2 regions of the Lacticaseibacillus sp. 22 genome follow, and region 2 is predicted to be linked to the other one. Evidence: riboswitches for the same ligand, from Rfam matches in the RefSeq annotation. Region 2 holds a riboswitch; the other holds the start of a gene.
The links. A riboswitch is a leader RNA that binds a small molecule or an ion and turns the genes downstream of it on or off. The one in region 2 is predicted to bind lysine.

Region 1: it holds a riboswitch for lysine, as region 2 does, so the genes downstream of both, lysA (diaminopimelate decarboxylase) here and ACWP87_RS04495 (ABC transporter permease subunit) in region 2, are expected to answer to the same signal.

The regions. Positions count from the first base shown of each region.
Region 1 covers NZ_JBVAYD010000005.1:91,146-95,309, reverse strand. Annotated here, with positions in the region: gene ACWP87_RS04255 (aspartate kinase) at 1-1,099, opposite strand, end outside; lysine riboswitch at 1,888-2,067, shown strand; gene lysA (diaminopimelate decarboxylase) at 2,168-3,511, shown strand; gene dapD (2,3,4,5-tetrahydropyridine-2,6-dicarboxylate N-acetyltransferase) at 3,521-4,164, shown strand, end outside.
Region 2 covers NZ_JBVAYD010000006.1:19,889-24,052, forward strand. Annotated here, with positions in the region: gene ACWP87_RS04490 (amino acid ABC transporter ATP-binding protein) at 1-636, opposite strand, end outside; gene ACWP87_RS04495 (ABC transporter permease subunit) at 640-2,247, opposite strand; lysine riboswitch at 2,345-2,518, opposite strand; gene ACWP87_RS04500 (hypothetical protein) at 2,741-3,118, shown strand; gene ACWP87_RS04505 (glycoside hydrolase domain-containing protein) at 3,141-4,164, shown strand, end outside.

The DNA of each region.
Region 1 (4,164 bases), on a different contig from region 2:
AAATGGCCTTACGCTTCGCCTCTGTGAGCTGCCGATCGTCCAAAATAATGGTCAAATCGTCAATCCCGCTTGGCATATGCTCATAACTGATGCCATGTCGCGCCAAAACCTGCAGCAGCTTGAGCGTAAATCCGACTTCCTTATTGAGTAAATAACGATGCAGATAGATCGCCCCAAAATGTTGCGAGCTGACAATGCCGGTAATCGCATGTTTCGGCACAAAATGTTGTTCCGGGACAATCATCGTCCCAGGGGCAGAAGGATGATTCGTATTTTTTAAATTAATCGGAATCTGTCCCGCAATGGCCGGTAGAATCGCTTCATCATGAAAAACGCCAAAGCCGCCATATGATAACTCCCGCATTTCCCGATACGTCATTTCTTGAATCATCTGCGGATTTGCCACCACCCGTGGATCAGCAGCCGCAACGCCATCAACATCAGTGAAATTTTCATACAGGTCGGCATGAAACCCGTTTGCTAAAATCGCACCGGTAATATCCGAGCCGCCACGTGAAAAAGTAGCAATATCGCCGTGACTGGTATAGCCATAAAATCCCGGTACTACCAGCACACCAAGCGGCCGCCGAAATGCCGCCAAACGATCGTAAGTTTCACGTGAAACCTCAGCGTCATTGGGATGATCCGTTACAACAATTCCTAATGTTTTCGGTTCACCATACGTGGCTTCGATACCTTCGTGATTCAACACCGCCGTCATGAGAAAAGCATTTAATTTTTCGCCTCGTGCCTTGAAGCCAGCCATTAGGTAGTCGGCATTTTTAAAGCTGGTATTCGGTAACTGGTATAGTTCGTTTTCGATTTTTTCCACAACTTGCGCGTCAAGGTTGAACGCCGTGGCAATGGCCTGATACCGAGCCACAATTTCAGCAACGATTGCAGCCGTTTCACCCTGCTGCAACACCGCTTGGGCGTACTTGATTAGCAGGTCTGTCACCTTGACATCGCCGGGATGCCGTTTACCAGGCGCACTGGTTACGATAACCTGCCGGGCAGGATTCGCCTTCATAATCGCCACAACCTTGGCAAACTGCGCTCCATCTGCTAATGACGAACCGCCAAATTTTACGACACGCACGATAAACTGCCTCCCTAACCCCATTTTCCAGTGTATCCTTGACGCCAACAACCTTGCCAATCACCAACCGACAGCGATTGCGTAAGTGATTTTCATCTGGCATCAACAGACGGCAATGCAAATGAGAACTCTGTCATTTTATTCTGTACTTTAACAGACTCCCAGAGAAACACAAGCCCCCACCATCCCGCCAAAACAGCATTTTTTGACGCCATTGCATAGTAATAATGAGCTTAAAAATGTTTTTAATTTTTTGCTAGGTATTGGGGTGACGGATTGAAAGTGGGTTGTTGGGAATCAGGCTGTCAAGATGGTTCTTTGGCATACAGTCACACTGTTCGCGCTGAAGAAATAGAAAGTAAGCGTCAGCCACCATGTTTGAGGCTCTTATATTTGGTCTCTGAGCAAGGTACTCTCGCTCACCATAACGCGCTCCCCGGCGCAGAAGTCTGCGTGTAAGGACCTTAAGCGCAATGGCCAAGAGCGGGCCATCACCGTCTAAGGGCACTAGTTCGCTTTTACTCCCATAACGCGCTCCCCAGCGCAGGAGTCTGCGTGTAAGGACCTTGGGCGCAATGACCAAGCCCGGGCCATTACGCCTGAGGCCACAAGTCCGCTTTTACGCCCATAACGCGCTCCCCGGCGCAGGGACCTGCATGTAAGGACCTTGGTCGCAATGGCCAGACCCGGGCCATTGCGACCAAGGCCACTTACACTCCGGTCCCTAACCGCGCCGGCTCGCGCTCACAAAAATTTGACGCGTACCGTTTTTTATTATAATGTGGTGTTAAACAGATAGAGGTTGCAGCCAACATGACTAACCGAATCGAGCGAGATCCTTCGTGGTGACATTCGGTGAAAGGGGCGGTTGCCGAAATGGGTGATCCGGGATCGGTGAGCCTGTTGGGCCAGGATTGAATAAATCCTGTACTGTCGCTTAGGTATCTAAGCGGGGCGCTATCATTCAAGTAGATTGCAAGTTGGGATCTTTTTGTTTGACGCGCGGCCAAACAAAAGGGTCCCTTTTCGTTTGCCGTTGCCCTGCCATCACTCGGGAGGATGAACTGAATGAATTTTGCCACAAATCACGAAGGTCAATTAACGATTGGCGGGATTGCTGCCAGTCAACTTGCCCACACTTTTCAAACGCCGCTTTATGTTTATGACGTTGGCGCCATTCGCCATCAGATTCGGGCGTTCAAGCAGGTTTTTGAAACGGCGGGAGTCGCATACGCCGTTAGTTACGCTTCCAAGGCGTTTGCTACCATCGCGATGTATGAGGTCGCCAAAGCCGAAGCCATTCATGTCGATGTTGTTTCCGGTGGCGAGTTATACACGGCTCAAGCAGCGGACTTCCCCATGGAAAAGGTCAGCTTCCACGGTAATAACAAAAGCAAAGCCGAACTGGAACAAGCTTTAGACGCCGGGGTTGGCACGATCATCGTTGATAATTTTCATGAATTGGACCTGCTTGACGAGTTGCTAAAGGCGGCCGTGGGCAAGCAAAACGTCTTGATCCGGGTGGCACCGGGGATTAGTGCTCATACACACGCTTATGACCAAACCGGCCAAACCGATAGTAAATTTGGCTTTGATCTTGAAAGCGGGCAAGCCGATGAAGCAGCCAAGCGTATTCTGGCGGATGATCATCTTAATTTGCTGGGTATTCACGCCCACATTGGCTCCCAGATTTTTGAAGTCGCCGGGTTTGAAGCCGTCACCCAAAAGCTGCTGGCAGTCCTTGATCATTGGCACCAGCAATTCAGCTTCACCCCTAAAGTCCTCAATGTCGGCGGCGGTTTTGGGATTGCGTATACCAAGCAGGATGATCCACTACCACCAGAAGCTTTTGTGCAGGCGATTGTGACCACCCTGAAAACCCAAAGCCACGGTTTCAACTGGCCATTGCCTGCCGTTTGGATTGAGCCGGGCCGTTCGATTGTCGGTCCTGCCGGCTACAGTCTGTATACGGTCGGCAGTCGCAAAGATGTCCCGGGCTTGCGGCCTTATGTTGCGGTTGATGGCGGCATGGGCGACAATATCCGCCCTGCCCTTTATCAGGCTCAATACACCGCTGTGGTTGCGGATCACCCGACTGCCCAGCCCACAGAACATGTCCATTTAGTCGGAAAGTATTGTGAATCCGGCGACATTTTGATTGACGATGCCCCGCTGCCAGCCACACAGCCAGGCGATGTGGTTGCCGTTTTCGACACTGGCGCATATGGCTACTCGATGGCGTCCAACTACAATCGCAACCCGCGTCCAGCCGTTGTTTTTGTCGAAGATGGCCAGGCACAGTTGGTGGTCACGCGTGAAACTTACGCCGATTTGATTCAACACGATCAGCACTACACCGCTCCAAGTCAACCAGCGCCGACATCAACCGCCACTACTGCCGCAAAAAAATAGGAGGCCATCATGGCACAACTCAATACCGAAAAAATCATTTCAACCATCGCAAACAGCAAGAAAACCACGCCGGTCAAAGTGTATCTCAAAGGCAAATTAGCCGACTTGCATTTTCCTAAAAGTGTCCATGCATTTATTGGCAAACACACCGGCACTGTCATCGGTGACTGGGCAGAGATTCAGCCCGTTTTAAAAACCGCTAAACTGGATGATTACTATGTCGAGGCTGCCGGTCGTAACACCGGGGTGCCATTATTGGACATCAAAACAACCAATGCCCGTATCGAGCCTGGTGCGATCATTCGCGATCAGGTGCTGATTGGTGACAACGCGGTGATCATGATGGGCGCGATTATTAACATCGGCGCGGAAATTGGTGCCGGAACCATGATTGACATGGGGGCCGTGCTTGGCGGCCGCGCCATTGTCGGCAAACATTGCCATATCGGCGCGGGCACAGTGCTTGCCGGCGTGGTGGAACCGCCGTCAGCTAAGCCGGTGACAATCGGTGATCACGTGATGACCGGTGCCAATGCCGTTGTGCTTGAAGGCGTGACCGTGGGCGAAGGGGCTGTCATTGCTGCGGGCGCTGTTGTCATTAATGATGTTCCTGCCCATACAGTCGTCGCCGGTGTCCCAGCCAAGGTGATTAA
Region 2 (4,164 bases):
GACGACACGATCGGAAACTTCGCGCGCGAAGGCCATTTCGTGGGTCACGATGATCATCGTCAGTCCGGTATGCGCCAAGGCCGTCATGGTGTTTAACACATCATCGACCATTTCCGGATCAAGCGCACTGGTTGGCTCATCAAACAAGAGGACTTCAGGATCCATCGCCTCGGCTCGCGCAATCGCCACCCGTTGTTCCTGCCCGCCGGAAAGCTGATCCGGTTTAGCAGCAACAAACGGGTCCATGCCGACTTGTTTCAACAATTCCAAGGCATGTGTCTTGGCGGCAGCAGCATCACGCTTCAAAACGGTTTGTTGCGGCACCATGACATTTTGCAAGACGGTCATGTTGTTGAACAGGTTGAAACTCTGAAACACCATCCCAACCTTGGCACGATAGGTACTCAGCTTGACATCATCGCCTAGAATGCTCTTGCCATGAAAAAGAATGTCGCCGCCAGTAGGAGTTTCCAAAAGATTAATGTTCCGCAGCAGCGTTGATTTACCTGACCCGCTACGACCAATAATGGAAACGACTTCGCCTGCTTGAACATCGAGATTGATATCGGTTAGAACTTCATGGTTACCAAAAGCCTTTTTAAGGTTCTTGACTTGGATTAAAGGTTCGTTTGCCATCAGTTAGTCCTCCTTTGCCGTGCTGATCTTGGGTGTTTCGACCTGCATTTGATTGTTCATCACATTGTAATCTTTTGGACCATCGAGATGCTTTTCGATGAGACGGAATAATCGGCTGATGGTGAAGGTCATGATGAGGTAGATGCCACTCACAATCAGATACGTGTGGAAGAACTGGAAGCTTTGTCCGGCAATCGTTTCGCCGCTGAAGAACAGTTCGGAAACCGAGATGACGGATAACACTGAAGTATCCTTAATGTTAACGATAAATTCGTTGGTGACCGCGGGCAGAGAGTTGCGTACCGCTTGCGGTAGAATGACTTTCATCATGGTTTGCAGATGCGTCATGCCAAGCGCATTGGCTGCTTCAAACTGACCTTCATCAACGGAAATAATACCGCCACGGATAATTTCGGAAATATACGCACCCGTGTTAATCGAAACAATCAATAACGCCGCGGTTGTCCGATCCATGTTCAGATGCCAGGCTTGAGCCGCACCATAGTACAAAACCGCTGCCTGAACGATCATTGGCGTACCACGGAAGACTTCAATATAAACGGACAGCAGCCAGTTGATCACGGCCCGTAACCCACGCTGACCCAATTTCTTTGGCTTTGGCGTGGTTCGAATAATACCGACCAGCAAACCGATGATAAAGCCAACAAGTGTCCCGACCAAAGAAATCAGCAGCGTCATGCCGGTGCCGCGCAATAGCATGGGACCATACTGTTTCATAATCGCCATGAACCAGTTACCGCTTTTTTCGGTTGACGGCTGATTATCAACGGCTTCGTTCATCAACCGTGCCCGTTCTTTTGTAGAGATCGTAGCAAGCAACTCATTAATCTTGGCCTTATTAGGATCATTTTTCCGCAGGCCGATCGCTAAGTTAGTATCACTGGCATCGGTTTTAAATCCCTGACCCTTGGCAAAGTGGATATACATCAGATTCGGATTAGCACGTTCGGCCGTAATCCCTTCTGGCACTTCGGAAACATAGCCATCAATCGTGCCGGATTCCAAGGCCACACGCATGGCTGGAAAATCGTTCATCGCCGGTTCTTTGACAACGCCTTTGATTTGATTAATCGCCTGATAGTGATAGGTGCTCAGTTGGGCAGTAATCTTGGCGCCTTTGAAATCGGCAATACTTTTGGCTTTGGCATATTTACTATCTTTGCGAACGACCATCGTCAGGTTGGAAATATAGTACGGATTACTGAAATCGATGGTTTTGCGACGATCTGGCGTTGGCGACATGCCGGCAATAATGGCATCGATTTTGCCAGAAGTTAATGCAGGCGGCAGACCATCCCATGATGTTTTGACCACCACAACCTTCTTGTGCAACGCCTTGGCAACTTTGCGGGCAATTTGAACATCGTACCCGTTTGCGTATTCTTGGCTGCCTTGAATCTTAACCGCATTGTTGGCACTCGTTGTTTGCGTCCAGTTGAACGGTGCATAGCCGGCCTCCATTCCGACTTTAAACGTGTTGTCATCGCTGGCAGCACTGACAGGTGTTGCGGCAAAACTGCCAAGCAGGAGGCTCAATGCGAACCCTAGCACGCCTAAACGCGCAACCCAATGTTTTCTCATAAGTGACATTTCTCCCTTCTTGTAGTGGGAAATAGAGCTGGAACCAAAAAATCGACCTTTATTGATACCGCAATAAAGGTCGATTCCATCGATTTTAGTCATGAACCAGAATCATAGCGCCCCGAAGCAACCAGCTTCGACAGTCCATGGGTTATGCGCCCATGGCCCAATGCGAATCGTCCGAATACGATCCAACATTTCGGCGGCGGCACTTACGACTGGTTCAACATGACTCGGCACTCCCCAGTTTTCGTTGCCCACCGCAACCTCTATTTCTTGGTGGTGTATTTAAATGTCAAAAACGAGTGTAGCGGAACGGGGGCGGAATGTCAATTTTTGTGGAGTAATCGTAATCGCTAACTTGGTTTTTGTGCGATCAGAAGTTTATTTAAGAAAAGTTTGGACAAAAAGAAGTCTCCGCAGTAGAATTAAATCGAACATGTGTTCGGTTTAATTCGATGACAGACGTGTCACCTTAAAATTTGTAAAAGAGATTTTTAAAATGGCAGATGAAGCGGTACTGGCCGTTCAAAAATGGCTTAATAAGACATATAGCGGTGTTTCTGGCTTCACGACAGCGCCCGAGAACGGACAAACTGGATGGCCCACTATTTATAGTTTGCGGATGGGTTTACAACATGAAATTGGTATTAGCGCTATTGGTGAAGGATTTGGCGATGCAACCAAGACAGCATTAGCTTCGGTGGTAGGCAGTTTGAAGCCCGGTTATAAGGGCAATATCGCCCAGCTCATTCAAGGCGCCTTCTGGTGTAAAGGCATCAATCCTGGTAGCGACTTTAATCAGGACTTTTCTGATGCAACAGAGCAAGCTTTCAAAACACTACGCGGGTATTACCGCAAATGGTGTAGTTACAGTTAATCTTTTGGCGGCGTTGTTCGATATGGCTGCATTTACCTTGGTTACTGGGGGATCGGAGAAGGTTCGGTCAATGCAGCAATATCTTAATGGACGGTTCAGTAATATCATTGGCATTCTACCTTGCGATGGCATCTATCAACGTGACACTAACACAGCTTTGATTTATGCATTGCAAAGAGCTGAAGGGATGGCTGCTGATGTTGCAAATGGTATCTATGGGCAGAAGACAATTGACAATTGCCCTGTTTTATCTGAGGGATCAACAGATACTGACGCCGTTCGCATCCTACAATACGGTCTGTTAGTAAATGGTTTCACAGACATTCCGACTAATGGCCAATTCACCAGTGCAGTTGGCGATGCAGTGGCTGCCTTTAGCACAATGATGAACCTGGAACCAACCACAGGGAGAATCGCTGGTAATCGGGTTATTAAGGGGCTATTAACTAGCAATGGTGATACAACACGCGATTCAATCGCTTGTGACACATCTAAGCAACTGACGAGTTCTGATGTTGCATTGTTACGTAAATATGGTTTCAGCATTGTCGGGCGATATCTAACGGGGTCAGTAGGGAATGCTTTTACTCCTAAGAATTTGACTGCGTCTGAGATTAAATCAATTACCGATGGCGGCATGAGCATTTTTCCAATCTATCAAGATGGCGGCGCCGACATTAAATATTTCACCGAAACTCAAGGTGTGCTTGATGCAATGACGGCTGCTTCAACTGCACGAGTTCTTGGCTTTCCTAATAGCACTATTATCTACTTTGCTTGTGATGTTGACATTCTGGAAGGCGATATTGAGGCAACTGTGGTCGCTTATATGCGGGGTGTCAATTCAGGGCTTGCTAAATCAGGCTTTCGTGCTGGAATCTATGGCACGCGAAATGTTTGTGCACATGTCTTAAAAGCGGGATACGCGGTGCGCTGTTTCGTATCCGATATGTCAACGGGTTATTCAGGTAATTTAGGTTATGCAATGCCGTTGAACTGGAGCTTCGATCAATTTATTGAGTACAGCATTGGTGACATTCCAATTG